Regions from separate parts of the Aquipuribacter nitratireducens genome, predicted to be linked through region 1. Evidence: predicted binding sites of a transcription regulator. Region 1 holds the regulator's gene; the other holds the start of a gene.
The links. Region 1 encodes LexA, which represses DNA repair genes until DNA is damaged. Its sites were predicted from a motif close to TCGAACANNTGTTCGA; they were not measured.

Region 1 (14,610 bases):
GCCGTCGAGCGAGCCGGGGCGGCGGGGCTGCTGTGGAGCCCGCTCGCCGTCGAGCTGCGGGTGCTGCGCCGCCTCGCCCGGTACATGACGGGGCGCTGGCGCTCCCGTCCGGAGGCCGACACCGACCTCGCGCCCGACACGCCCTCCGCCCGGCTCGCGGCGATCGACCTCTACGTCGCCGTCGGCCGCGGCGACGAGGCGGCCGACGCCGCCGTCGAGCGGCTCGTTCCCCTGCGCGGGCTCGACCTCGGGGTCCAGGTCGTCGTCGACGGGTGCCTCGCCGAGCTGCGCCGCTGGCAGGGGCGCCCCGAGGAGGCCGCCGACCTCGCCCGGGCGGGACGTGACGAGCTCGCCCGCGCGGCCGGTGAGGACCACCTCGGTCTCGTGTGGTTCGGCGCGGTCGAGGTGGCCGCCCTCGCCGACGTCGCCGAGGAGGCGCTGCTGCGCCGGGACGAGACCCGCGCCGGCGCCCTCGCCCGGCGGGCGGAGCGCCGTGCGGCGGCCGTCGAGGAGCTCGTCGCGCGCGCCGACGCCGACCCCCACCCGCGGTCCCGCCCCGGCCTGGAGGCGCTGGCGTGGCGGGCCCGCCTGCGTGCGGAGCTCGCCCGGCTCGGCCCGGACCCCGTGCCCGCGTGGCGGGAGGCGGTGACGGCGTTCACCTCCCTCGGTCACCCCTTCGAGGCCGCCCGCTGCCACCTCGGCCTCGCCGCAGCCCTCCTCGCCTCCGGCGGCCGTGTCAGCTCACGGGACGAGGTCGAGGCCCTCGTCGCGCAGGTCCGCGGCGTCGCGACCGAGCTGCGGGCGACCCCCCTGCTGGACCGCGCCGACGCGCTGGCCCGCCGGGCCGGGCTCGCCGGTGGCGCCGAGCCGGAGCTGCCGCACCCGCTGACGGCCCGCGAGCGCGAGGTCCTCGGCCTCGTCGCCCACGGCCTGACGAACCGCCAGGTCGGCGCCGCGCTCTTCATCAGCGAGAAGACCGTCTCCGTGCACCTGTCGAACCTCATGGCGAAGCTGGGGGCGGGCAGCCGCACCGAGGCGGTGTCCCTCGCCCACCGCGGGGGCCTGCTGCCCGTGGAGCCGCACGGCCGTCAGGGGGACGGACAGGGCTGACAGGGCCTGACAGGGCTGACACGGCCCGGCGCCGCCCGCCCGGCTACCGTGACGCGGTGCCCGTGACCGCCGCCTGCCTGGTCCCGGCGGCGCCGGTCCTGCTGCCGTGGTTGACGGGCACCGCCGTGCCCGAGGTCGCGCCCGTCCGGGACGCCGTCCACGAGGCGCTCGACGTCCTCGACGGCTGTGACCGGGTCGTCCTCGTGGCGACGCAGGTGCCGGGGACGCTCGCCGGGTTCGGCTCCCCGCTCCCGCCGCCGGTCCCCTCCCGCGCCCGCGGGTCCTGGCCGCACGAGCTCGGCCACGCGCTGCTCGACTCACGACCCGGTCACGACGCCGCCCCCGACTGGCGCCCCGGCCGGGAGGAGACGTCGTGGGACCGGGTCGGGCCCGACCCCGCCGCGTCCGCGGCCTGGTGCGCGGCGCAGGACGCCCGGCCCGGCACGACCGGGCTGCTCCTCCTCGCCGACGGCTCCCGCACGCGCGGCCCCCGGGCCCCCGGTGGGGACGACCCCCGGGGGGAGACCGTCGACCGCTCCCTCGCGCGAGCGGCCCGTGCGGGCCGTCCCGTCCCGGCCCGGACGCGCGCCGTGGCGCCGGAGGTCGGCGCCGACGCGTGCCCGGCCGTCGACCTCCTCGCGCACCTCGCCGCGTTGCCGGCGCTGCCCCTGGCGCCCGTGGTCACCGGTCCGGGTCGCGCCCGGGCCGCCCACGACCCGGTCCCGACGACGCGCCCGCGGGCCCGGGTCCTCCTGGCGGCGGCCCCCCTCGGCGTCGGGTACCTCGTCGCGGCGTGGCGCGCCCGGTGACCCCCGGTCCGGTGCTCGCCGTCGTCGGGGCCACCGCCACGGGCAAGTCGGACGTCGCCGTCGCGCTCTGCGAGGCCCTCGACGGGGAGGCGGTCAACGCCGACTCCATGCAGGTGTACGTCGGCATGGACGTCGGCACCGCGAAGCTGACCGGGGTGGAGCGCCGGGGCGTCCCGCACCACCTCCTCGACCTGTGGCCGGTCACCCGGCCCGCAGCCGTCGCCGAGTACCAGCGGCTCGCACGGACCGCCTTCGCCGACGTCCGCGCGCGCGGGCGCGTGCCGGTCCTCGTCGGCGGGTCCGGGCTCTACGTGCGCGCCGCGCTCGACGACCTCCGCTTCCCCGGGACGGACCCAGCCGTGCGTGCCCGGCTGCAGGCCGAGGCCGACGAGGCGGGTGCGCTCGCCATGCACGAGCGGCTGCGGGTCGTCGACCCGGCGGCGGCCGCCGCCATCCTCCCCGGCAACGTCCGGCGGACCGTGCGCGCCCTCGAGGTGGTCGAGCTCACGGGTCGCCCGTTCAGCGCCTCGCTGCCGGCGCCCGGGGCGGCCTCACGTGCCGTGCCCGCCGTCGTGGTGGGTCTGCGCCGGGACCGGGGCGACGTCGACCGGCGCATCGCCGCCCGCGTCGACCGGATGTGGGAGCAGGGGCTCGTCGCGGAGGTCGAGCACCTGCGGGGGCTGGGTCTGGAGGACGGGCCGACCGCCTCCCGTGCGGTCGGCTACGCCCAGGTGCTCGACCTGCTCGCGGGGCGCCTCGACGAGGCGGAGGCCCGGGCCCGCACGGTGTCGGCGACCCGGCGCCTGGTCCGGCGCCAGGAGTCGTGGTTCGGCGCCGACCCGGATGTCGCGTGGGTCGACGTCGGCGAGGGCGACACCGTCGAGGACCTCCTCGCGCGGGTCCGCCCCGAGGTCGAGCGCCGGCTGCAGGGGATGATGGGCCGGTGACGTCCCCCCTGCGAGCCGACGGCCTGCACGCCGTCAAGGCCCACGGCACCGGCAACGACTTCGTCGTGGTCGTCGACCCCGACGACACGTGGCCGCTCGACCCGGCGGTGGTCCGCGCCCTGTGCGACCGCCGCACCGGCGTCGGCGCCGACGGGGTGATCCGCGCCGTCCGTGCGGACGTCGAGGGCCGCGACGGCTGGTTCATGGACCACGTCAACGCCGACGGCTCGCTCGCGGAGATGTGCGGCAACGGGGTCCGGGTCCTCGCCCACGGCCTCGTCGACGCCGGCCTCGTGCCCGCCGACGCGGGCGAGGTCCCCGTGCTGTCGCGCGCCGGTGCGCGCCCGGTGCGGCTGGTCGCGGGTGGCTACCCCGTCTACGCCGTCGACATGGGGCCCGTGACCGTGGCCGACGACGTCGTCGCCGTCACCGTGCGGCAGGGCGAGCGCGTGCGGCGGCTGCCCGGCCTGGCCGTCGACGTCGGCAACCCGCACGTCGTCGTCGACGTCGGCGCCGCCGCGGACGTCCTCGACGCCGACCTCACCGTGCGGCCGGGCCTGGAGCCGGAGCCGTCGCACGGGGCGAACGTCGAGCTGATCGGGGCGGTCGGGCGCGGGGAGGACCCGCACACCGGTTACCTGCGGATGCGGGTCCACGAGCGGGGGGTCGGGGAGACCCTCTCGTGCGGCACCGGCGCCGTCGCGGCCGCCGTCGCGGCTGCGTCCCGCCACGCGCACCGCCGCTGGACCGTCGACGTACCGGGCGGACGTCTCCGGGTGCGCCTGCGCCACCGCGAGGGTGTGGGGCTCGTCGGGTCCGAGCTGGCGGGCCCGGCCACCGTCGTGGCGAGGCTCGTCGTCGACCATGGCTGGCTGGCGCGGGCGCAGGAGCCCGCACCGGCTCAGGATGAGACGGAGCGGGAGACGACGAGCACCCGGTAGCCCTTGCTGCTCGCGGTCCGCGCGGTCCGGAACCCCACGGGCAGGGTGTGCTCGAGCCAGCGGTGCAGGGAGTCCGCTCCGAGGTTGCGCTGGACGACGAGCTCGGCGTGCCCGCCGGGGGCGAGCCGGGGGAGCCACTGCTGGAGGAGCGCGTGGAGGGCGTCCTTGCCGACGCGGATCGGCGGGTTCGACCAGATAGCGGCGAACGCGACCTCGTCCGGGACCGCCTCCGGCGCGACGACCCGCACGTTCGTGAGGCCGGTCGCGGCCGCGTTGGCCTCCGTCAGCTCACGTGCGCGGGGGTTGACGTCGACGGCCCACACCGTCGCCGCGGGGCAGCGCCGGGCAAGGACGAGGGACAGGGGCCCCCAGCCGCAGCCGAGGTCGAGGTGGTCGCCGTGGCCGGGCACCGGCCCGGCGTGCCGCAGGAGCACCGCGGTCCCGGGGTCGAGTCGCTCGCGGCTGAAGACGCCGTCCGCCGTCTGCACCCGCGTCGGCACCCCGTCGAGGTCGACGTCGAGGTCGTGCCGCCGTCCCGTCCCGGCCGGGGCGGAGAAGTAGTGCTGGGTGCGGTCGGTCACGGGCCCAGGGTGCCGCCCTCCGGCTCCGCCACGCCAGCGAGCAGCACCACCGACGTCACGTACACGGCGTACGCGACGAGCAGGAGCCCGCCCTCGACGCGACTCAGTCGCGTCCCCGTCAGCGCCATCACGAGGACGGCGACCGTCGCCGCCACCATGACGGGCAGGTCGACCCGCAGCGCGGTCCCCGCAACCGCCACGCCCACCGGGCTGAGGACCGCGGACAGGCCGAGCACCGAGCCGAGGTTGAACACGTTGCTGCCGAGCACGTTGCCGAGCGCGAGGTCGCGCTGTCCCCGAAGCACCGCCACGAGGGACGTCGCGAGCTCCGGGAGCGACGTCCCGACCGCGACGACCGTGAGCCCGACGGTGAGCTCGTCGAGCCCGAGTGCCGCGCCGACCCCGAGCGCGCCCCGCACGACGAGGTCCGCGGCGACGACCAGCACGGCGACGCCCGCCACGACGAGCCCGAGGTGCCCGAGGAGCCGCGTCATCGCCCCCGGCCCGCGGGGGCCGGCGTCGTCCGGCCCCACGGGCGGGTCCGGTCCACGTGCAGTGCGGCGCCGGACGGCCCGCACGACGTGGACGACGAGGGCACCGACGAGAAGCAGTCCGTCGAGGCGTGAGTAGCGCAGGTCGAGGGCGAGGACGACCGCGAGCGCGGACAGGACGAGCAGGGGCAGGACGTCGCTCCGGACGACCCCCGGCCGCACGACGAGCGGGGCGACGACGGTGCTCGCCCCGAGGACGAGGAGGAGGTTGGCGACGTTGCTGCCGAGCACCCCGCCGAAGGCGAGGTCCGGCTCGCCGCGGAGCGTCGCGTCGAGCGCCACGGCCAGCTCCGGCGCCGAGGTCGCGAACGACACCAGCGTGAGCCCCACGACCAGCGGGCCGAGACCGAGCCAAGCCCCCAGCCCCGAGCCGCCGCGGACCAGGAGCTCACCGCCCGCCGCCAGCCCGAGCAGCCCGACGGCGAGGAGGACGGCCGTCACGACGGGGGCGGGTCGGCCCGTCCGGTGCGTCGACGCCGCCGCAGCACCCGCACCTCCGCGACGACGAGCACCGCGAGCGTGAGGGCCGTCAGCGGCAGCAGGAACGACAGCACCACCCCGCCGAGCACGGGCAGGGACTCGTGGCCCGTGGCGTCGAGCACGAGGTAGACGACGTAGACCGCGTAGTAGGCGACGAAGACCGCACCCTCCCACCGCGCCACGGCCGCGCCCGTGAAGACGACCGGCAGCAGGGCCAGCGCCACCACGACCATGACGGGCAGGTCGAGGGCCAGCGCGCCGTCGCTCACCGGGACGCCGCCCGGGCTGATGACCGCGGCGAGGCCGAGCACGGCCCCGAGGTTGAAGACGTTGCTGCCGACGACGTTGCCGACCGCGAGGTCCCGCTCGCCCCGGACGGCCGCGATCACGGACGTCGCGAGCTCGGGGAGCGAGGTGCCGACCGCGACGACCGTCAGCCCCATGACGAGGTCGCTGACACCCAGTGCGGCGCCGATGCCCGTCGCGGCCCCCACCAGCAGGCGGGCACCCAGCACGAGCAGCCCGACGCCGACGACCACGAGGAGGACGTCGACCCCGACCCGTCGTGCGCTGCGGGCGGGACGCCGGACCGGTGCCTGCGTCGTGCCGGCGCTGCGCCGTTCCGTGCGCCGGGACGCGACGACGAGCCACGCGGTGTAGGCGAGCAGCAGCGCGACGAGCACCACCCCGTCGAGGCGTCCGATCCCGCCGTCGAGCGCGAGGACGAGCGCCAGCACCGAGAAGCCGATCATCACCGGGACGTCCTGCCGCAGCACACCCGTCGCGACGGCCAGCGGCAGCACGAGCGCCGACAGGCCCAGGACGAGCAGGACGTTCGCGATGTTGCTGCCCACGACGTTGCCGACGGCGAGCTCGGGGGAGCCGGCGAGCGTCGCGTCGAGGGTGACGGCGAGCTCGGGGGCGGACGTCGCGAACGAGACCACCGTGAGGCCGACGACGAGCGGGGACAGCCCGAGCGCGAGGGCGAGCCCCCCGGCGCCGCGGACCAGGAGCTCGCCGCCCACGACCAGCACCACGAGACCACCGAGCAGGGACAGGATCGTGAGGGCGTCGACCACGCCACCAGCCTGCCGTGGCAGGCGCCCGCCCGGTAATCCGCTGGGTCGCGAGGGCGTCGCGTGAGAACCTGGCACCGAGATGGCACGCACACGAACCGACGCGACCGTGACCGGCGCCCCCCACACCGAGCCCGACCCGAGGCCCGCACCCGAGCTGGGCCCCGACGGCGAGCAGCTCGACCTCGCCGACCGGCAGGCGCTGCGCCGCGTCGCCGGGCTGTCGACCGAGCTCACCGACGTCACCGAGGTCGAGTACCGGCAGCTGCGCCTCGAGCGGGTCGTGCTCGCCGGGCTCCAGACGTCCTCCGGCGCCGGGGAGGCGGAGGTGTCGCTCGGCGAGCTCGCCGCGCTCGCCGAGACGGCCGGCTCCCAGGTCCTCGACGCCCTCCTCCAGCGCCGCGACACCCCGGACCCCGCGACGTTCCTCGGCTCCGGCAAGGCCGCCGAGCTCCGCGACGTCGTCGCCGCGACCGGCGCGGACACCGTCATCTGCGACGGCGAGCTCAGCCCCTCCCAGCGACGCGGCCTCGAGGACGTCGTCAAGGTGAAGGTCGTCGACCGGACGGCGCTGATCCTCGACATCTTCGCCCAGCACGCGAAGAGCCGGGAGGGCAAGGCCCAGGTCGAGCTCGCCCAGCTGGAGTACCTGCTGCCGCGACTGCGCGGCTGGGGCGAGTCGATGTCCCGGCAGGCGGGTGGTCGCGTCGCCGGTGGTGCGGGGATCGGCTCGCGCGGCCCGGGGGAGACGAAGATCGAGCTCGACCGCCGCCGCATCCGCACCCGGATGGCGAAGCTGCGCCGCGAGATCCGGGACATGCGGACCGCCCGGGAGACCAAGCGCGGCAGCCGTCGCCGCAACGGCGTCCCGTCCGTCGCGATCGCCGGCTACACGAACGCCGGGAAGTCGAGCCTGCTCAACCGGCTCACCGGGGCGGGTGTGCTCGTCGAGGACGCCCTCTTCGCGACCCTCGACCCCACGGTGCGGCGCGCCGAGCTGCCCGACGGGCGCGCCGTCACGCTGTCGGACACCGTCGGGTTCGTCCGTCAGCTGCCCCACCAGCTCGTCGAGGCGTTCCGCTCGACGCTGGAGGAGGTCGCCGAGGCCGACCTCGTCGTCCACGTCGTCGACGTGTCGCACCCGGACCCGGAGGGCCAGCTCACCGCCGTCCGCGAGGTCCTCGCCGAGGTCGGGGCGCACGACATCCCCGAGGTGGTCGCCCTCAACAAGTGCGACGTCGCCGACACCGAGGTCGTCGACCGGCTGCTGCGCCGGGAGCGTCGCTCGGTCGCGGTGTCGGCGCGCACCGGAGCGGGCGTCGCGGAGCTCCTCGAGCGCGTCGCCGCCGACGTGCCGCGGCCGGACGTGGAGGTCGACGTCGTCGTGCCGTTCACGCGCGGGGACCTCGTGAGCAGGGTGCACGCCGACGGCGAGGTCCTCGACGTCGAGCACGGCCCCGACGGCACGCGCCTGCGGGCCCGGGTGGACGAGGCCCTGGCCGCCGCGCTCGACGGGGCGGCCCAGCAGGACCGCTGACGTCCACAACCGGCCGGGTGCGGCGCCTCGGGACCCGACGCGCCCAGTAGGGTCACGCCGGTGAGCGAGGCGTCGGTGCAGGAGGCCGAGGCCACCGACCCCGCCTCCGAGAGCGTCGACGCCGAGGCGGCCCGTCTCCTCGGCGCGCTGGTCCGCGCGACCGGCGGCACGCCGCGGGAGGGCCAGGAGCGGATGGCCCGGGCGGTCGCCGCGGCCGTCGAGGACAGTCGCCACCTCCTCGTCCAGGCCGGGACCGGCACCGGTAAGTCGTGGGGCTACCTCGTGCCGGCGGTCGCCGCCGCGGTCCGCCGCGGCCAGGGGGTCGTGATCGCGACCTCGACCCTCGCCCTCCAGGGACAGCTCGTCCGCCACGACCTGCCCCGCCTCGCCGACGCGCTCGAGCGCGAGCTCGGTCGACGACCCACGTGGCAGCTGGTGAAGGGCCGGAACAACTACGTCTGCCGTCACCGGCTGGCCGGCGGTGGCGAGGAGGAGGACGACGCGCTGTCCCTCTGGGGCAGCGACGACCTCGGCGCCGGTCCCCGCACCAGCCTCGAGGTGCAGGTCGCGCGTGCCCGCGCGTGGGCGGAGACCACCGACACCGGCGACCGGGACGACCTCGTCCCCGGGGTGAGCGACCGGGCCTGGCGCGCGGTGTCGGTGTCGGCCCGGGAGTGCCTCGGCGCCCAGCGCTGCCCCGAGGCGGGGGAGTGCTACAGCGAGGCGGCACGCATCCGGGCGCGCACCGTCGACGTCGTCGTCACCAACCACGCCCTGCTCGCGATCGACGCGATGGAGGGCCTCCAGACCCTGCCGCCGCACGACGTCGTCGTCGTCGACGAGGCGCACGACCTCGTCGACCGCGTCACCGCGACCCTCGCGAGCGACCTCAGCGCGGGCGTCGTCCGCACGACCGCCGCCGCCGCACGCCGTGCCGGCGCCGCCGCCGGTGACGTGCGCGACCTGGAGGACGCAGGGGAGGCACTCGACCGGGCGCTCGGGGCGCTGCCGCCCGGCAGGCTCCCCGACGGCGCCCCCGCGTCGCTGCAGGACGCACTCCTCCTCCTCGCGACCGCGGCCCGCGCGGCCCTCCGCTCGCTCCCCAAGGACAAGGGGCCCGACGCCGCCGCCGGCGCGCAGGCCGGACGCGCCGCGCTGCTGGAGGTCGCAGGGACGGCGGAGCGGATGGCCGGGGTGCCGCTGGTCCGTCGCGCCGAGCCCGAGACGGACGAGGGGAGCGACGAGCCCGGCGAGGAGGACGCCGCACCGCCGGACGCGCCGGCCGGGACCGACGTGGTGTGGGTCGAGAGCGACGAGCGTCGTGGGCACGTCGTCCACGCGGCGCCCCTCAGCGTCGCGGGGCTGCTGCGCAGCCGGCTGTTCGACTCCCGGACGGTGGTCGCGACGTCGGCCACGCTCGTGGGGCCCGGTGGCTTCGACGCCCTCGCCCGACGCCTCGGCCTCGGCCGGGGCGGCTGGCGGGGCCTCGACGTCGGCAGCCCGTTCGACTACGGCCGACAGGCGATCCTCTACGTCGCCGCCCACCTGCCGGCGCCGGGCCGGGACGGGCACGGGGCACCGCTGTGGGACGAGCTCGTCGCGCTCGTCGAGGCGGCGGGCGGACGCACCCTCGGACTGTTCTCCTCCCGCCGTGCGGCGACCACCGCCGCCGAGATCGTGCGGGAGCGCACCGACCTGCCGGTCCTGTGCCAGGGCGACGACGTCGTGCCGACGCTGGTCCGGCAGTTCGCCGACGACCCGCGTGCCTGCCTCTTCGGCACGCTCGGCCTGTGGCAGGGCGTCGACGTGCCGGGCCCGTCGTGCAGCCTCGTCGTGCTCGACCGCGTCCCCTTCCCACGGCCGGACGACCCGCTCGCGCAGGCTCGCACCGAGGCCGTCGAGGCGACCGGCGGCAGCGGCTTCATGACCGTGTCCGTCGCGCACGCCGCGACCCTGCTCGCGCAGGGCGCGGGACGACTCGTGCGCAGCAGCGACGACCGGGGTGTGGTGGCCGTCCTCGATCCCAGGGTGGCGACGAAACGGTACGGGCAGGCGCTCCTGTCCGCCCTGCCTCCGATGTGGCGGACCACGGACCGAGCCACCGCTCTCGCCGCGCTCCGCCGACTCGACGGGGCCGCCACCCGGACCGGGACGACGGCATGAGCCACCCCGGCCTCGGGGCCTGGGACGCGGTTCCGGGCTACCTCAACGCGAGCACCCTCGGGCTCCCGCCGCGCCGGACGGTCGCCGCGCTCCGTGCCGCCGTCGACGACTGGCAGGGCGGACGGGCCAGCGCACCGGACTACGACGCGGACGTCGACGCGTCGCGACGCCTCTTCGCGGACCTCGTCGGGGTCCCGCCGGGCTGGGTCGCGGTGGGCTCGCAGGTGTCGGTCATGGTCGGGGAGGTCGCGGCCCACCTGCCGGACAGGTCGAAGGTCGTCGGGGTCGAGGGCGACTTCGGCTCGGTCCTCGGGCCCGTCGAGGCCCAGGCCCGCCGCGGCGTCGAGCTCGTCACCGTGCCGCTCGACCGCCTGCCCGACGAGATCGCCCGCGCCCGACCGGACGCCGTCGTGTTCTCCCTCGCCCAGTCCGCCGACGGGCGCCTCGCTGCCGCCGACGACGTCGTGACGGCGGCCGCCGACATCGGCGCCCTCACCGTCTGCGACACGACGCAGGCGACCGGCTGGCTGCCGGTGGACGCCGGGCGGTGGGACGTCACCGTGTGCAGCGCCTACAAGTGGCTGTGCGCCCCGCGGGGCGCCGCGTTCCTCACGGTCCGACCGGAGGCGTCGGAGCGTCTGTCGGGCCACAACGCCGGCTGGTACGCGGGCGACGACGTGTGGGCCTCGGTGTACGGCCCCGGGCTACGGCTCGCGCGCGACGCCCGTCGCTTCGACGTGAGCCCCGTCTGGCTGGCCTGGGTGGGCGCCCGGACGTCGCTCGAGGCTGTGCTCGAGGTGCCGGCGGAGGTCCGGCACCGGCACGGGCCCGCCCTCGCCGACCAGCTGCGGACGCTCCTGGGCGAGTCCCCACAGGGCCGCCCGGTCGTCTCCGTCGACGACCCAAACGGCGGTCTCGTGCGACGGCTCGTCGCGGCCGGGTGCTCGGTCGCGTCCCGGGCCGGTCGCGCACGGCTGTCGTTCCACCTGTGGAACGACAGCGCGGACGTCGCCCGGGCGGCCCAGGCGCTCCTCACACCCGCCTGAGGACCGCCGTCACCTTGCCGAGCACGGTCGCGTCGTCTCCCGGGATAGGCGTGTACGCCGGGTTGTGCGGCATGAGCCAGACGTGGCCGTCCCGCTTCCGGTACGTCTTCACCGTCGCCTCGCCGTCGATCATCGCCGCGACGATCTCGCCGTTCTCGGCGACGGGCTGCTGCCGGACCACGACCCAGTCGCCGTCGCAGATGGCGGCGTCGACCATCGAGTCGCCGACCACCTGCAGGAGGAACAGCACCCCGTCACCCACCACCTGCCGGGGGAGGGGGAAGACGTCCTCGACGACCTCCTCCGCGAGCACCGGACCGCCCGCGGCGATCCGGCCGACGAGCGGCACCATGCTCGCGCTCGGCAGGGCGCTGCCCTCGTCGTGCGCCCCGGAGCGCCACGTCCGCTCCGGCGCCTCCTCCACGACCTCGGCCCGCACGTCCCCCGTCGGGGCGGGCCGGCGGCGACCGTCGTCGGGGTGGACGACCTCGATCGCCCGCGGCCGGTTGGGGTCCCGACGCAGGTAGCCCTTGCGCTCCAGGGTCGCGAGCTGGTGCGCGACGCTGCTGGGGGAGGTGAGACCTACCGCCTCACCGATCTCGCGCATCGAGGGCGGGTAGCCGCGTCGCTGGACCGCCTCACGGATGGTCTCGAGCACCCGGCGCTGCCGTTCGGTCAGCCCCTCGAGGTCCGTCGTTGCCATGTGCTCCTCCGCTCCGCGACCGGCTCCGCGCCGGTTGTGTCCGACCCCTGTCGTTGGCTCGGTGCGTGCTCCCCAGCCGACGTGATCGACGCTATGGCGTCGAACACCTGTTCACAAGCACCCCGCCGCGCGTGTCGCTCGCAGCGCGCCGCGCTTCGAACATGCGCTCGACAATGTCTCGACCTCAGGTTAACGTACAGGTGTTCGACACGGCCAGGACGACCGAACACGCGTCCACCCAGGAGGACTCATGACCAGCACCGCCACCCTTCGTCACCACGAGCTCCGCGGCCTGCGGCTGACCCGTCGCGGGCGCCGGCTCGTGCGAGGGCTCTCGTGGGGCCTCACCACCGTGGCGGTCGCGCTCTCCGTCCTCCTCGTGTGGATGGCCGTCGCGACCGGCGTCGCCCCCGGCGCCTCGGCCGGTGACGGGCGGCCGGGTGTCGTCTCCGGTGCGCCGGGATCGGTGGGGTCGGTGGACCTCGACGAGCTCGCGCCGGTGCCGGTGAGTGTCCGACCCGGCGACACGCTGTGGGCGCTGGCGCGCGAGCACGCGCCCCACCGCGACCCCCGCTCGGTCGTGCACGACGTCGTCGCACTCAACGAGCTGTCGTCCACGGCGGTGGCAGTGGGGGACCGCCTGCTCGTCCCCACCCGCTGAGCCGGCCGGGTCGCGGCGGGTCGCACGACACGTCCGGCGAGTTCCAGGAGACCGCTTGCGTTGTCGGTTGCCGGTGTTACGGTTGGCACAACATCTAGTAGTTACACGGATGTCGTTCGTCCACATCTGGTCCACACCGTGTCCACACCGACACACCGGGTATCAACAGGCGGCACACAGGTCGGTCCACAGCCGACCAGGGTGAGCCGCCGGGGGTCGCGGCGGGAGAGGAGCTCCACATGCGGTGCCCGTTCTGCCGCAACGACGACTCCAGGGTCGTCGACTCGCGGACCACCGACGACGGGACGGCCATCCGCCGGCGCCGTCAGTGCCAGGACTGCGACCGCAGGTTCACGACGCTGGAGTCGGCGAGCCTCATCGTCGTCAAGCGCTCGGGGGCCACCGAGCCGTTCTCGCGCGACAAGGTCCTCGTCGGCGTCCGTAAGGCCTGCCAGGGGCGTCCGGTCACCGAGGACGACCTCGCCCTGCTCGCCCAGCGGGTGGAGGAGGCCGTGCGGCAGACCGGCCTCGCCCAGATCGACGCCCACGACATCGGCCTCGCGATCCTCGGTCCACTCCGGGAGCTCGACGAGGTCGCCTACCTCCGCTTCGCGAGCGTCTACCGCGCCTTCGACTCGCTCGAGGACTTCGAGCAGGCGATCGCCCTGCTGCGCGTCGAGCGCGAGCAGCACACCACCTGACCCACCGCACGATCCGCACCGCACCCACGAGCACCGAGCCACCGACCACCACGCACCAGGGGAGCGCCCATGACCGAGACCGCCTCGCAGCGTCAGAAGAAGCCGGCCGCGCGCGGCATCACCGTCGAGCGGGTGTGGACCACCCCCGGGGTGCACCCGTACGACGAGGTGACGTGGGAGTCCCGCGACGTCGTCCAGACCAACTGGAAGACCGGCGAGACGATCTTCGAGCAGCGGGGGGTCGAGTTCCCCGACTTCTGGTCGGTCAACGCGTCCTCGATCGTCACGACGAAGTACTTCCGCGGCGCCGTCGGCTCGGAGTCGCGCGAGCGGAGCCTCCGCCAGCTCATCGACCGGGTCGTCCTCACGTACACGAAGGCCGGCAAGGACCACGGCTACTTCGCGACCGACGACGACGCCGAGGTCTTCGAGCACGAGCTCACGTGGATGCTGCTGCACCAGGTGTTCAGCTTCAACAGCCCGGTGTGGTTCAACGTCGGCACCCCGGCCCCGCAGCAGGTGAGCGCGTGCTTCATCCTCGCCGTCGACGACACCATGGACTCGATCCTCAACTGGTACCGCGAGGAGGGGCGCATCTTCAAGGGCGGCTCCGGGGCGGGGCTCAACCTCTCCCGCATCCGCTCCTCGAAAGAGCTGCTGAGCTCCGGCGGCACCGCGTCCGGCCCCGTGTCGTTCATGCGCGGTGCCGACGCCTCCGCCGGCACCATCAAGTCCGGCGGCGCCACGCGCCGCGCGGCGAAGATGGTCGTGCTCGACGTCGACCACCCCGACATCGAGGAGTTCGTCGAGACGAAGGCGCGCGAGGAGGACAAGATCCGCGCGCTGCGCGACGCCGGCTTCGACATGGACCTCGGCGGGCGCGACATCACGAGCGTCCAGTACCAGAACGCCAACAACTCCGTCCGCGTGTCCGACGAGTTCATGCGGGCCGTGGAGAACGGCACCGACTTCGGTCTACGGGCCCGGGGCACTGGCGAGGTCATCGAGTCCGTCGACGCCCGCTCGCTGTGGCAGAAGATCGCGCAGGCGGCGTGGGAGTGCGCCGACCCCGGCATCCAGTACGACGACACCATCAACGACTGGCACACCACGCCGGAGTCCGGTCGCATCAACGCGTCCAACCCGTGCAGCGAGTACATGCACCTCGACAACTCCAGCTGCAACCTCGCGAGCCTCAACCTGCTCAAGTTCCTCACGAGCGAGGGCACCTTCGACGCCGAGCAGTTCGCCAAGAGCGTCGAGCTCGTCATCACCGCGATGGACATCTCCATCTGCTTCGCCGA
Region 2 (14,610 bases), 330 kb from region 1:
ACGATGTCGTCGCCGGGCACGGGCGTGCAGCATCGGGCGAGCTTCACCCACACGTCCGCCGCGCCCTTCACCACGACCCCGGACTCGCTGAAGCGGGGTCGGGCCACCCGTCGGCTCGGCGTCGTGACCTCGGCGAGGTCCTCCTCCGTGCCCTCGGCGCCGCCGAGGCTCGCGACGAGCTTCTGCACGACGGACTGGGCGCTGGTGTGCCCCTCCCCGACCGCGGCGTACAGCGCCGACACGTCGGGGTAGCGCATCTCCTGGGCGAGGGCGAGGAGCGTCTCGTGCGACAGCATCCGCTGCACCGGCAGGTTCTGCTTGCGCATGGTGCGGGCGATGGCGTCGCGGCCGGCGTCGATCGCCTCCTCGCGGCGCTCCTTGGAGAACCACTGCCGGATCTTGTTCCGGGCCCGGGGCGAGGCGACGAAGCCGGCCCAGTCCCGGCTCGGGCCGGCACCCGCGGCCTTCGAGGTGAAGATCTCGACGACGTCGCCGTTCTGCAGCGTGCTCTCCAGCGGCACGAGGCGGCCGTTGACCCTCGCCCCCATGCACCGGTGACCGACCTCGGTGTGCACGGCGTAGGCGAAGTCGACCGGGGTCGAGCCCGCTGGCAGGGACATGACGTCCCCCCGCGGGGTGAAGACGAAGACCTCCTGCGCGGCGACCTCGAATCGGAGGCTGTCGAGGAACTCGTCGGGGTCGCCGGTCTCGGCCTGCCAGTCCAGCAGCTGCCGCAGCCAGGCCATGTCCGTCGGGTCGCTGCCGGGCCTGCCCGCACGGGCGCCGCCCTTGCCGCCGGTGTCCTTGTACTTCCAGTGCGCGGCGACGCCGTACTCGGCGCGTCGGTGCATCTCGAACGTGCGGATCTGCACCTCTACGGGCTTGCCACCCGGCCCGATGACCGTCGTGTGGAGCGACTGGTACATGTTGAACTTCGGCATCGCGATGTAGTCCTTGAACCGCCCGGGTACGGGGGTCCAGCGGGCGTGCAGCGCGCCCAGCACCGCGTAGCAGTCGCGCAGGGTGTCGACGAGCACCCGGGCGGCGACGAGGTCGTAGATGTCGGCGAAGTCCCGGCCCCGCACGATCATCTTCTGGTAGATCGAGTAGTAGTGCTTCGGCCGGCCGGTGACCGTCGCCTTGATCTTGGCGGCGCGCAGGTCGGCGGCGACCTGCTCGCGGACCTTCTCGAGGTACTCCTCGCGGGCCGGCGCGCGCTCCGCGACGAGGCGGACGATCTCGTCGTACACCTTCGGGTAGAGCGCGGCGAAGGACAGGTCCTCCAGCTCCCACTTGATGGTGTTCATCCCGAGGCGGTGCGCGAGCGGAGCGTAGATCTCGATGGTCTCGCGGGCCTTGCGCTGCGCGGACTCGGCGCTGACGAACCGCCACGTGCGGGCGTTGTGGAGCCGGTCGGCGAGCTTGATGACGAGGACGCGGATGTCCCGGGCCATCGCGACGACCATCTTGCGGACCGTCTCGGCCTGGGCCGCGTCGCCGTACGTGACCTTGTCGAGCTTCGTCACGCCGTCGACGAGCTGCGCGACCTCGTCCCCGAAGTCGGTGCGGAGGTCGTCGAGGGAGTAGGCGGTGTCCTCGACCGTGTCGTGGAGCAGCGCCGCCGCCAGCGTCGACGTCGGCATCCCCAGCTCGGCGAGGATCGTCGCGACCGCCACGGGGTGGGTGATGTAGGGGTCGCCGCTCTTGCGCGTCTGGCCCGCGTGCGCCCGTTCCGCCACCGCGTACGCCCGCTCGAGCAGGGAGGTGTCGGCCTTCGGGTCCGCCGCGAGCACCGTCACGAGCAGCGGCTCGAGGATGGGGCTGACCTGGGTGCGGGAGAGGCCGCGGCGTCCCCAGCGGGACAGGATGCGGCCGGACCCGGACACACCGCCCGCTGCGGCGTACCCGGTGGGCGCCGGGGGCGCGCCGGGCGCGGTCGGGGGCGGCGCGGTCGCCGCGCTCGGCTCCTGCGGCGCGGGGCCCGGGTGCGTGGCCGGACCGGCCCCGGCGCCGTGCACCTCGGGCGCGCGCCCGTCACCGGCTCCCGGTCGGTCCTCCACGCGCACCTCCCGCGCCCGCGACGTCCCGGCCCGCGACGAGCCGGTCGTCCCAGTCTAGGAGCAGGCGGGCGTCCCGCTCGCCGCGCGCCCGGACCCCGGTCCGGACGCCGGGAGCATCAGCCGCGCTTGTCGCGCGGCAGTCGCCGCGGCTGCTGGCGCTGCCCCTGCTGCCGCGACTGCGCGAGGACCGCGGAGCGGGGGCCGGACCAGTCGTGCTCGGCGACGTCGACCGACGGGCCGGCGGGCGCGGCCACGGGCGTGCGCCCCTCGCGACGACGGAGGACCGCCGTGTCGTGGGCGACGATGCCCTCCTCGCGCTCCCGCAGCTGCACGAGCAGCGGGGTCGCGACGAAGATCGAGGAGAACGTCCCCACGGCCGTGCCGATCGCGAGGACGAGGGCGAGGTCGAGCAGCGTGCTCGCGCCCAGCAGCGCGACGCCGATGACGAGGACCGCGAGCACCGGCAGGATCGCGACGACGCTCGTGTTGATGGAGCGCACGAGCGTCTGGTTGACGGCGAGGTTCGCCCCCTCGGCGAACGTCTGGGTGTCGCCCTCGAGCGCCTCCCGCGTGTTCTCCCGCACCTTGTCGAACACGACGACGGTGTCGTAGAGGGAGTACGCGAGGACCGTGAGGAAGCCGATGACCGTCGACGGCGTCACCTCCAGGCCCGTGGCCGCGAAGATCCCGACCGTGAAGACCATGTCGAGGACGAGCGCGGCCAGCGCGGCCACGGCCATCTTCCACGTGCGGAAGTAGAGGGAGATGACGACGGCGACCAGGGCGAGGAACACGAGGAGGCCCTGCAGCGCCCGCACCGAGATCTGCTCGCCCCACGAGGCGCCGACGAACTGGGAGGTGACGGCGGAGGTCTCGACCCCGTACGTCTCGGCGAGCGCCTCCGCGACCGCCTCCGTGTCGGCGGTGCTGAGCTCCCCCGTGCGGACGCGGACGTTGTCGCCGTCGATGATCGTCGTCTGCACCTGGGTGTCGCCGACGACGCCCGTCACGGCGTCCTCGGCCGCGAGCGTGCTCACCTCGCCCGGGACCGCGCTCACGCGGAACTCGGACCCGCCGGTGAAGTCGATGCCGAGGTTGAGCCCGCGCAGGAGCAGCGCGGCGACGGCGAGCGCCACGAGGACGCCGGTGAGGACGTACCAGCGGCGGCGGTTGCGGACGATGCCGTAGGAGCGGGCGCCGGTGTAGAGGTCGTTGCCCCAGCGGTCGAACTTCACAGGACTGCCCCTTCGTTGGCGGCGGCCGCGGCGCGCTTGCGCTCGGCGACGGTGGTCCCCGTCGGCACGCCGCGCGTGCCGCTGCGGATGGCGTTGCGGGCGACGACCGAGCCGAGGTGCTCGGCGTCGAAGCCGGACAGCGTGTGCCCCTCGCCGAAGAAGCGGGTCCGCGACAGCAGCGTGACGACCGGCTTCGTGAAGAGCACGACGACGATGAGGTCGATGACCGTCGTGAGGCCGAGGGTGAACGCGAAGCCGCGCACCCCGCCGACCGAGACCGTGTAGAGCACGACGGCGGCGAGCAGCGACACGGTGTCGGAGATGAGGATGGTCCGCAGCGAGCGTTCCCAGCCCCGCTCGATCGCCACGGCGACGCTGCGCCCGTCGCGGATCTCGTCGCGGATGCGTTCGAAGAAGATGATGAACGAGTCGGCGGTGATGCCGATGGCGACGATGAGGCCGACGACGCCGGGCAGGCTCAAGCGGTAGCCCTGCCGCCAGGAGAACAGCAGCAGCAGCCCGTACGCCAGCAACCCGGCGATGGCGAGCGACGCGATCGTCACCAGCCCCAGGGCCCGGTACTGCACGAGCATGTAGACGACGACGAGACCGAGGCCGATGAGGCCCGCGAGGACCCCGAGGCGCAGTTGCTCGTCGCCCAGCGTGGCGGAGATCGACTCCGTCGACTCCACCGTGAACGACAGCGGCAGGGCGCCGTAGCGCAGCTGGTTGGCGAGGACCTCGGCGGTCTCCTGCGTGAAGTTGCCGGAGATCTGGGCCTGGCCGTTGGGGATGATGCCGTTCATCGTCGGGGCGGAGATGACGACGCCGTCGAGCACGATCCCGAAGCGGTTGCGGTCACCGGTCAGGTCGAACAGGCGCCGCGAGACGTCGGCGAACTGGTCGGTGCCCGTGCCGTCGAACTGCAGGTCGACGACGATCTGGCCGGTCGACAGACCGGTCTGGCCGGTGCCGAAGCCCCAGCCGGCGTCGGCGACGTTCTCGCCCTCGACCTCGACCGGACCGAGGACGTACTTCTCGAAGCCGTCCTGGCTGCAGACGACGAGGGGTTCGTCGTCCTGCGACTCCGACACGCGCGTCACCGCGCCGGTCTCCGGGTCCAGGCACGACAGCTGCTCGAACTCCGCGAGCACCTCGGGCGTGAGGTAGGCGGGGTCGGAGGCGTCGGTGGGCTCGACCGCGGGCTCGGCCACCGGCTCGGCTGTCGGCTCGGCGACCGGCTCGACCGGTTCGGCGGTCGGGGCGCCGGTCGGCTCCCCGGTGGGGGCGGCCGCGAGGGCGTCGGCGACGTCGCCGCGCGGCACGGCGCGGCCCTGGGCCGACGGCGCCACGGAGGGCTCGGCCGTCGCGTCCGCGGGACCGGCGGACGGGACCGCGGACTCCTCGGCGGCCGGGGCCGTCGCCTCGCCCACCGGTGCCGACGGGTCGCCGGACGGGGCCACGGAGGGCTCGAACAGGCTCGGGTCGACGCCCGTGCCGGCGAGCAGGACGGGGCGGAACTCCAGCTGCGCCGACGCCCGGACGAGGTCGAGGGTCTCCTCGTCGGCCTGCCCGGGGATGCTGACGACGATGTTGCTGCTGCCCTGACGCACCACCTCGGCCTCGGTGACGCCGGTGCCGTTGACGCGCTGGCGGATGATCTCGACCGCCTGGTCGATGGACTCCGACGGGATCTCGGCGCCCTCCTCCGCGACCGGGGTGAGCACGACCTGCGTGCCGCCCTCGAGGTCGAGCGCGAGCGACGGCGACCAGCGTGCGTCGTCGAGGAAGTAGCCGCCGGTCACGGTCCCGAAGACGAGCGCGACGATGACGGCGAGGAGGACGAGGGCGCGCCGTGGGCGCGACCGACGTGTGGTGGTGGTCACGGGTGATCTCTCGGTCTCAGGTCGTGGGGGTGGGCGGCTGCTCGTCGCCGGGTGTCTCGGCGGCGGGCTGGTCCGGCACGACCCGGACCACGGAGCCCCGCACCCACTCGGTGCGGTGACCGTCCTCGCTCGCGAGCGTGACGGTGTCGTCGGTGAGCGCGGCGACGGTGCCGAGCATCCCCGACGCGGTGAGGACCTTGCGTCCGACGGCGAGGGAGGACTGCACGTCGCGGACCTCCCGGCGCTGCCGGCTGAAACGGCTGAACTGCAGGACGAGGATGACCGCGAGCCCGAGGAGCAGGATCAGGGCAGGGTCCACAGCAGTCCTTCCGATCGGCCGGTGGCCCCTCCGGGCGCACACCGGCGAGCCCCCAGCGGCAGGAGCCCCGGAGGAGTCTAGGCGAGGCGGCCGCCCTCCCCGTACGCCCGCCAGAAGTCGTCGTCCGTGCCGGTGCCGTCGTCACCCGCCCGCAGCACACCGGTCGCGGGGACCGCGCCCACCTCCGCGCCCACCTCCCGGACGGGCGGGGTGAGCCCGAGGTGCTGCCATGCGGGGGGCAGCGCGACCCGGCCGCGCGGGGTGCGCGCGAGGAAGCCGCGCCGCAGGAGGAACGGCTCGCACACCGTCTCGACGGTCTCGGGCTCCTCCCCCACGGTGGTCGCCAGGGTCGACAGCCCGACGGGACCGCCTCCGAAGCGGCGGCACAGCGCGTCGAGGACGGCCTGGTCGAGCCGGTCCAGCCCCAGCTCGTCGACCCCGAACAGCGCGAGCGCCTCGCGGGCGTGGTCGAGCGTGACGACGCCCCCGTCGGCGACGTCGCCGTGCACCTCGGCGTAGTCGCGGACCCGCCGCAGCAGCCGGTTGGCGATGCGGGGGGTGCCGCGGCTGCGCCGGGCGACCTCGTGGGAGACGTCGGGCTCGAGGCGGATGCCGAGCAGGCGGGCGCTGCGGCGCAGCACCCGCTCGAGGTCGGCGTCGTCGTAGAAGTCGAGGTGGCCGGTGAAGCCGAAGCGGTCGCGCAGCGGGGAGGGCAGCATGCCCGCGCGGGTCGTCGCCCCGACGAGGGTGAAGCGCGGCAGCGGGAGCGGGATCGCCGTCGCGCCGGGGCCCTTGCCGACGACGACGTCGACGCGGAAGTCCTCCATCGCGACGTAGAGCATCTCCTCCGCGGCCCGCGACATGCGGTGGATCTCGTCGAGGAAGAGCACCTCGTGCTCGTCGAGCGAGGACAGGATGGCCGCGAGGTCGCCGGCGTGCTGCAGCGCGGGACCGCTCGTGACGCGGACGGGCACGCCCATCTCCGCGCCCACGATGTACGCCAGCGTCGTCTTGCCGAGCCCGGGTGGTCCCGCGAGGAGGACGTGGTCGGGGCTGCTGCCGCGGCGCCGTGCGGCCTCGAGCACGAGCCCCAGCTGCCGCCGCACGACGGGCTGACCGACGAACTCGGCCATCGCCCGCGGCCGGAGCGCGGCCTCCTCGGCGAGCTCGCCCGTGGCGGCCACCGGGTCGACCTCCCGCTCCGGCCCGCTCACGCCGGCGCCAGCCCGCGCAGGGCGGCCCGCAGGAGCACGGCGGCCTCGACGGTCTCCTCCCCCTCGGCGGGGACGACGCGGGCGACGGCGTCCTCGGCCTGCCGCTGCTGCCACCCGAGCCCCACGAGGGCCGTCACCACCTGCGCGGGGACGCCGTCCGGCGCCTGCGCGGGGGCGGGGAACGTGGCCGTCGTCGCCGCCCCGGCGCCGGTTCCCGCCGCTGGGCCGGAGGGCACCCCCAGCCGGTCGCCGAGCTCCAGCAGCATGCGCTGCGCCCCCTTCCGACCGATACCCGGGACCGCCGTGAGCGCCTTCTCGTCCTGGGCGGCCACCGCGGTGCGCAGCGCGTCCGGCGACAGGACCGCGAGGACCGCGAGCGCGAGCCGCGGCCCCACCCCGGAGACGCTCTGCAGCACCTCGAAGACGTCGCGCTCGTCGTCGTCGGCGAACCCGAAGAGCGTGAGGGAGTCCTCGCGGACGACGAGGGACGTCGCGAGGCGGCACTCCGCACCGGGTCGCAGGCCCGCGAGCGTGCGGGGGGTCGCCCGGGCGAGCACCCCGAGACCACCGACGCCGACGACGACCCGGTCGAGGTGGACCGCGAGCACGCGCCCGCTCACCTCGGCCAGCACGAGCACCTCCGCACGGGCACTACGACACCTGCGCCGACCTCTGCGCCCATTCCTGCGCCGACTCCTGCTGCACCGAACACGTGTACGAGGGTAGCGAGGGGCTCCGACGTCACGGGGAGGCGCGCCGCGACGACGCGCCCTGGCGGACGAGCTCGGCGTAGCGGCTGCGGGGGGCCGCGTCGGCGGCCGCCCGGCGCCGCACGTCCGCGGTCCCCCGCCACAGCTGGCACAGCGCGAGGGCGACGGCGTCGGCGGCGTCGGCCGGTCGGGGCGCCGCCGCCAGGCCGAGGATCCGCGCCACCATGAGCCCGACCTGCGCCTTGTCGGCGCGGCCGTTGCCGGTGACGGCCGCCTTCACCTCCGACGGGGTGTGCGTCGCGACCGCGAGGCCGACCTGCGACGCCGCGAGCATGACGACCCCGGCCGACTGCGCGGTGCCCATGACGCTGCGGACGTTGTGCTGGGCGAAGACCCGCTCGACGGCGACGACGTCGGGCCGGTGCTCGTCGAGGAGCGCGACGACCGCGGCGTGGACCGTGACGAGCCGGCGTGCGACGTCCTCCCCGGGGTCGGTGCGGACGACCCCCGCGTGGACGAGCCCGGCGCGCCGACCGCCCTGACCGTCGACGACGGCGACACCGCAGCGGGTGAGGCCGGGGTCGACTCCGAGCACGCGCACCGGGCCACTGTGCCCGGGGAGCCGGCGCGCACCGGGCAGGCGCGCCCGGCGGAGGGCAGGTCAGGCGGGCTCGAGCTCGGCGAGGACCTCGTCGGACACGTCGAAGTTCGCGTAGACGTTCTGGACGTCGTCGGAGTCCTCGAGCGCCTCGATGAGCCGGAACACCTTGGCGGCGTGCTCGGCGTCGAGCGGCACCTGCGTGGCGGGCACGAAGGAGGCCTCGGCGGACTCGTAGTCGATGCCCGCGTCCTGCAGGGCCGTGCGCACCGCGACGAGGTCGGTGGCCTCGCTCAGGACCTCGAACGTGTCGCCGAGGTCGTTGACCTCCTCCGCGCCGGCGTCGAGCACGGCGGCGAGGACGTCGTCCTCCGACAGCCCGCCGTTCTGGTCCTTGCCGACCACGACGACGCCCTTGCGGGTGAAGAGGAACGACACGCTGCCGGGATCGGCCATCGTGCCGCCGTTGCGCGTGACCGCGACCCGCACGTCGCTGGCCGCGCGGTTCCGGTTGTCCGTCAGGCACTCGATGAGCACGGCGACCCCGCCGGACGCGTAGCCCTCGTACATGATCGTCTGGTAGTCGGCGCCGCCGGCGTCCTCGCCGGAGCCCCGCTTGACCGCGCGGTCGATGTTGTCGTTGGGGACGGAGGACTTCTTCGCCTTCTGGATGGCGTCGTACAGCGTCGGGTTGCCCGCCGGGTCCCCGCCGCCGGTGCGTGCGGCGACCTCGATGTTCTTGATGAGCTTCGCGAAGAGCTTGCCGCGGCGAGCGTCGATGGCCGCCTTCTTGTGCTTGGTCGTCGCCCACTTGGAGTGACCCGACATACGCTGTGCCTCCTACCGTCCGTCGTGGGGGGCCTGCGTCGAGGCGACCGTCGCCTCCGCCGAGCGCACGAGCAGCCGGTGCACCCGGTCGTCGCCCGACAGCTCCGGGTGGAACGCGGTCGCGAGGAGCGGCCCCTGCCGCACCGCCACGATCGTATCCCCCTGGCCGGGGCCCGCCGTCGCGCCGGGCACCCGGGCGAGCACCTCGACGCCGGGTCCCACCTCCACCGCCCGGGGCGCCCGGATGAACACGGCGTGCACGGGGCCGCCCTCGACGCCGACCACGTCGAGGTCGCACTCGAAGGAGTCGACCTGCCGGCCGAAGGCGTTGCGCCGGACCGTCATGTCGATGCCACCGAGGGTCCGCTGGCCCGCGGCCGGGCCCTCGATCCGGTCGGCGAGCAGGATCATCCCGGCGCACGAGCCGAGCGCGGGCATCCCCCCGGCGAGGCGCTCCCGCAGCGGCTCGGCGAGGTCGAAGGCACGCACGAGCCGGTCGATCGTCGTCGACTCCCCGCCGGGCAGGACGAGCGCGTCGACCTCGTCGAGCTCGCCGGGCCGCCGGACGGTGCTGACGCGGGCGCCGCAGCGCTCGAGCGCGGCAAGGTGCTCCCGCGTGTCGCCCTGGACGGCGAGCACTCCGACGCGTGGGGCGTGGGACCCTCCTGCTGTGGCGTTCGCGACGTTCCTCACCATTGTCGGCCTCCTCGTCGGCACTGCGGTGCTCCTGCTGCGGCCGAGCACGGCGCTGCTGGTGGTGCGCTCGCTCGGCGACGACGCGCCGCCGGCGGCGGACGTGCGCCTGCTCGCGGGGACCGTCGTGACCGCGGTCGTGCTGCTCGCGGTGGGGACGGTCGCCCTCACCGGTGCCTCGGCGGCCGTCCCGCTCGTCGTCACCGCGGTCGTCGCCGTGGTGGGCGCCGAGGCGCTGGGCCGGGCACTCGACCGGCCCGAGGTGCGCGCGCGGCTGGTCCGGGCGGGCCTGGCGGCCGCCCGTCGCGTCTCCGGGCTCGCTACCAGCCTCGTTCGGCGAGCCGGTGCGGAGCCGGCAGCTCGGCGACGCTGATCCCGACCATGGCCTCCCCGAGGCCGCGCGAGACCTTCGCGACGACGTCGGGGTCGTCGTGGAACGTCGTCGCCTTGACGATGGCGGCCGCCCGCGAGGCGGGGTCGCCGGACTTGAAGATGCCGGAGCCCACGAAGACGCCGTCGGCGCCCAGCTGCATCATCATCGCCGCGTCGGCGGGCGTCGCGATGCCGCCCGCGGTGAAGAGGACGACCGGCAGCCGACCGGCCTGCGCTACCTCCCGCACGAGCGGCAGCGGCGCCTGGAGCTCCTTGGCGGCCACGTAGAGCTCGTCCTCGCGCATCGCCGACAGCCGGCGGATCTCGGCGCCGATGGTCCGCATGTGGGTGGTCGCCTGGCTGACGTCGCCCGTGCCCGCCTCGCCCTTGGAGCGGATCATCGCGGCGCCCTCGGAGATGCGCCGCAGGGCCTCGCCGAGGTTCGTCGCGCCGCAGACGAAGGGGACGGTGAAGCCCCACTTGTCGATGTGGTGGGTGTAGTCGGCGGGCGACAGCACCTCCGACTCGTCGACGTAGTCGACCCCGAGGCTCTGCAGGACCTGCGCCTCGACGAAGTGCCCGATGCGGGCCTTCGCCATGACGGGGATGGAGACCGCGCCGATGATCCCCTCGATCATGTCGGGGTCGCTCATGCGCGCGATGCCGCCCTGGGCGCGGATGTCGGCCGGGACCCGCTCGAGGGCCATGACGGCGACGGCGCCGGCGTCCTCGGCGATCCGGGCCTGCTCCGCGTCGACGACGTCCATGATGACGCCGCCCTTGAGCATGTCGGCCATGCCGCGCTTGACGAGGTCGGTGCCGGTGGTGCCGGTCGGGGCGGGACCGGTCGAGGGGGTGGAGGTGCTCACCCCCCGATGGTAGATCCGTCGTCCGGTGCGCTCGTCACGCCCTCCGGCGCCGACGGGGACGCCGGCGTCGGTTCGGGCGCGGGTTCCGGTGCCGGCACCGCCGTGAGGCGCGGGGCCGTCGCCACGGGGACGGGGGCGTCGCTCGGGGCGACGACCGCGGGCTGCGGCGGGTCCGCGTCGTCGCCGCCGAGCAGGCTGCACCCTGGCAGACCCACGGCGAGGAGCGCGGTCCCCGCGACGAGCCCGACCCGGGTCCGGCGTCGCGTCGTCAGGGGCACCCGGCGAGCCTAGGCGCGGACCGGGCGGGCGGTGGGACCTGCGACGAGGCGGGCGCCGCGTCGTCGAGCTCGACGGTGGGGCGGCGCCCGCGCCTCGCGAGGTCGTTGACGACCAGCCGGGTCCGTGCGACGCGGCTCGTGGCCCCGGCGAGCGCCTGCCGCACGGCCGGAGGCAGGTCGGGGTCGCGGGCGAGGACGCTCAACCGGTTCTGCGCGGCCAGGTCGGTCGGGTCGAGCGCGGCGCCGGCCGCCGCCGCGAGCGTCCGCAGCACCCCCGGCGTCCCGTCGTCCGCGTGCCGCGCCGTGAGCCGGACGGCGAGCGCCGCCCGGTCGGTCAGGGCGTCGTGCAGCGCCTGCCGCGCCCCGGCGGCAGCATCGCCGGGCGGTTGCAGGCGCAGGGCGAGGTGGTAGGCCTCCTCCCAGCCCGCGGCGACCGCGGGCCACGCGAACTCCTCGGCCCGCACCCGGGCGGCAGGCGCCCCCGCGCGGGCCGCCGCCGGGTCCTCGAGCACGCCGACGAGCGCCGCGGCGAGCGCGACCGGGTCCCCGACGGGGACGAGCCGCCCGCTGCCGGCGAGCACGTCCCGGAAGGCCGGGAGGTCCGAGGCGACGACGGACGTCCCCGCCGCCATCGCCTCGACGAGGACGAGCCCGAAGCTCTCCCCGCCGCGGTGCGGGGCGACGAGGACGTCGGCCTCCGCGACGAGACGGCGCTTGTCGGCCTCGGGCACGGCACCCGTCGCCTCGACCCCGGCTCCGAGGGGCAGCCGCGCCCCGTCGCGGGGCCCGACGACGAGCAGGCGCGCGTCGGGGACGGCGCGCCTCACGGCGGGCCAGGCCGCCAGGAGGACGTCGACACCCTTGCGAGGCTCCCCCGCCCGTCCGAGGACGACCGCGGTGGGCGCCCGGTCGTGGGTGGCCGGGGAGGTGTCGGCCGCCGCAGCCCACCCCGCGACGTCGACGCCGTTCGGCAGGACGAGCGCGTCACGGCCGAGGTGGTCGACGACGGTGCGGCGCGCGTGGTCGCTCACCGCGCTCAGGAGGTCGACACCGCGCAGGACGCCGCGCACGTGCCGGGCGGCCGTGCGCAGCGCGCGGGACCGACCGGCCGGGTGCGGGCTCATGGCGACGTGCACGGTCGCGACGACCGCGGGCGGACGCCTCGCGTGGGGGCCGGCGGCGGCGCGGTCCTGCGCGAGCCGCCGCAGGACGGAGTGCCCGATCCCCGGCGGGATCGGCTCGTGGACGTGGACGACGTCGAAGCCGCCACCGGCGACCCGGGCCGCAGCCTCCGACCGGGCGCCGGGTCCGAGGCCGAGGCGGGCCGTCGAGCCGTTCGTCGGCACCCCGACCGCCCGGCCGACCGGCCGCACCCGCTGCCCGGCCCGGTGTCCGACCAGGTCGCCCGGACCGGTGCCGGGTCGCGCCGAGCGGGGACCGACGACCTCGACGACGTGACCGCGGGCGGTGAGGGCGTCGGCGAGGCCGAGGACCTGCTCACGGACCCCGCCGACGGCGTCGAGGTCGTAGGGGCAGACGAGGGCGACCCGCAGGGGGCGGCTCACGGGCGTGGGCCCTCGAGGTCGGCGACGAAGACGCGCTGGAGCATGTGCCAGTCCGCTGCGGCGAGCCTGATGTCCTCCCCCAGCTCGGCCGCGACCGCGGCGGTCGCGGCCGCCACGGCCTCGGGTCCGTCGTCGGGGACGGGGACGGGTGGGTGGAACCTCACGTGCAGCCCGTACCCCGACGGGGAGCGGCTGCTCGGTCGGTACGTGATCCCCACGGGCACGAGCAGCGCCCCCGTGCGGGCCGCGAGGACCGCCGGGCCGCCGGCGACGCGGGCGGGCTCCCCGAGCAGCGGGACCGTGACCCCGCGGCGGCCGAGGTCGCGGTCGGCGAGCAGCGGCACGAAGCCGCCGCCGCGCAGCACCCGCTCGAGCTCGGCCGTCACCCCCGGCTCGTCGTGCGCGAGGACGCGGATGCCGATCGAGCGTCGGAAGGCGACGAAGCGCTCGTAGACCTCGGCGGGCCGCAGCCGCTCGGCCACGGTCACGACGGGGGCCAGCCGCAGCGCGGACCACGCCCCCGCGTGGTCCCAGTTGCCGAGGTGCGCGAGCCAGCACACGACGCCGCGGCCCTCGGCGAGCGCGGCACGGACGGGCCCGTCCCCCTCGCTCGTCACGTGGTCGACCACGCGCGCCTCGTCCCAGTCGGGCAGGCGGAAGGCGTCGACCCAGTAGCGGACGTAGGAGCGGACGGCCTCGCGGACGAGCGCCTCCTCGCTCGCCGGGTCGAGGTCGACGACGACGCGGCGCAGGTTCGACCGCAGCCGCACGACCCCACGTCCACCGCCGCTCGCGACGCGGTCCGCGACGACGTCCCCCCACCGGTACGCCCACCGCTCGGGCAGCAGCCGGACCAGCCGCCAGGCGAGCAGGTACGCGGCCGCGACCGCGCGGTCGCGGAGGGAGCCGTCCCCCTCGTGCGGGGGCGGCGTCACCGCCGTGGCGGGGCGGCGCCCGGCGCCGGCCCGGGGACGACGCGGGGGTCCGGTTCCGTCCCGAACGCCTGCAGGACGCGCACCGCCCGCTGGGCGGTCGTGACGACGCTCGCGAGGAGCAGGAGCGCGAGGACGCCGTGCAGCACGGCGACCGGCACCCCGAGGGCCTGCACCGACCACGTCGCGAAGATCCCGAGGGCGAGCCGGTCGCCGCGCTCCGCGATCCCGTTGCTCGCGTCCACGCCCATGCTCTCCGCCTTCGCCCGCGCGTACGGCACGAGCGCGCCGAAGCCCACGACGAGCACGGCGAGGACGAGGCCGGTCGTGTCGCCCTGCAGGTGGAACCAGATCGCGAGCGCTCCGAAGATGCTGGCGTCGGCGACCCGGTCGAGCGTGGAGTCGAGGAAGGCGCCCCACCGGGTGCTCCGCCCGGACAGGCGCGCGACGGTCCCGTCGAGGCTGTCGAACATCGCGAAGGCGAACAGCAGCCACGCCCCGAGCTCGAGGCGCCCCGCGGGCCAGAACACGAAGGCGCTGACGACGACCCCGAGGGTGCCGACGACGGTGACGACGTCGGGTCCGACGCCGAGCGCGACGAGGCCACGCGCGGGCACGAGCATGACGGCGCGGACCACGCCGCGCAGGCGACGGGCGATCACGTCCCGGCCGCCCCGTCGTCCCCCGCGTCGTCCCCCGCGTCCTCCCCCGCGTCGTCCCCCCCGTGGTCCCACGCGTCGGCGAGCAGCCGGCGGGTGTCGTCGAGCAGCACGGGGACGGCCTTGGTGCGCGCGACGATGGGGAGGAAGTTGCTGTCCCCGCCCCACCGCGGCACGACGTGCTGGTGCAGGTGCGCGGCGACGCCCGCACCGGCAACGGGCCCCTGGTTCATGCCGAGGTTGAACCCGTGCGGGTGCGACACCCGCCGGAGCACGTGCATGGCCGCGCGGGTGAGCGACGCGACCTCCGCCACCTCCGCCTCCGTGAGGTCGGTGTAGTCGGCGACGTGCCGGTACGGGCACACGAGCAGGTGACCCGGGTTGTACGGGTA

Region 2: ruvA (Holliday junction branch migration protein RuvA) is a predicted target of LexA. The motif match lies at 7,419-7,434, and genes of this name have one in related genera.

Annotation. Positions count from the first base shown of each region.
Region 1 is NZ_JBBEOG010000003.1:359,321-373,930, reverse strand. It holds gene WAB14_RS08045 (helix-turn-helix transcriptional regulator) at 1-1,110, shown strand, start outside; gene WAB14_RS08040 (hypothetical protein) at 1,167-1,919, shown strand; gene miaA (tRNA (adenosine(37)-N6)-dimethylallyltransferase MiaA) at 1,916-2,866, shown strand; gene dapF (diaminopimelate epimerase) at 2,863-3,807, shown strand; gene WAB14_RS08025 (class I SAM-dependent methyltransferase) at 3,768-4,388, opposite strand; gene WAB14_RS08020 (calcium/sodium antiporter) at 4,385-5,380, opposite strand; gene WAB14_RS08015 (calcium/sodium antiporter) at 5,377-6,498, opposite strand; gene hflX (GTPase HflX) at 6,578-8,032, shown strand; gene WAB14_RS08005 (ATP-dependent DNA helicase) at 8,093-10,195, shown strand; gene WAB14_RS08000 (aminotransferase class V-fold PLP-dependent enzyme) at 10,192-11,241, shown strand; gene lexA (transcriptional repressor LexA) at 11,228-11,944, opposite strand; gene WAB14_RS07990 (LysM peptidoglycan-binding domain-containing protein) at 12,195-12,605, shown strand; gene nrdR (transcriptional regulator NrdR) at 12,845-13,306, shown strand; gene WAB14_RS07980 (vitamin B12-dependent ribonucleotide reductase) at 13,376-14,610, shown strand, end outside.
Region 2 is NZ_JBBEOG010000003.1:32,064-46,673, reverse strand. It holds gene WAB14_RS06490 (RelA/SpoT family protein) at 1-2,060, opposite strand, end outside; gene secF (protein translocase subunit SecF) at 2,177-3,295, opposite strand; gene secD (protein translocase subunit SecD) at 3,292-5,181, opposite strand; gene yajC (preprotein translocase subunit YajC) at 5,198-5,500, opposite strand; gene ruvB (Holliday junction branch migration DNA helicase RuvB) at 5,578-6,714, opposite strand; gene ruvA (Holliday junction branch migration protein RuvA) at 6,711-7,346, opposite strand; gene ruvC (crossover junction endodeoxyribonuclease RuvC) at 7,456-8,025, opposite strand; gene WAB14_RS06455 (YebC/PmpR family DNA-binding transcriptional regulator) at 8,086-8,850, opposite strand; gene pdxT (pyridoxal 5'-phosphate synthase glutaminase subunit PdxT) at 8,863-9,546, opposite strand; gene WAB14_RS06445 (hypothetical protein) at 9,521-9,916, shown strand; gene pdxS (pyridoxal 5'-phosphate synthase lyase subunit PdxS) at 9,864-10,784, opposite strand; gene WAB14_RS06435 (hypothetical protein) at 10,781-11,062, opposite strand; gene WAB14_RS06430 (glycosyltransferase family 4 protein) at 11,053-12,627, opposite strand; gene WAB14_RS06425 (phosphatidylinositol mannoside acyltransferase) at 12,624-13,562, opposite strand; gene pgsA (phosphatidylinositol phosphate synthase) at 13,559-14,221, opposite strand; gene WAB14_RS06415 (HIT family protein) at 14,218-14,610, opposite strand, start outside.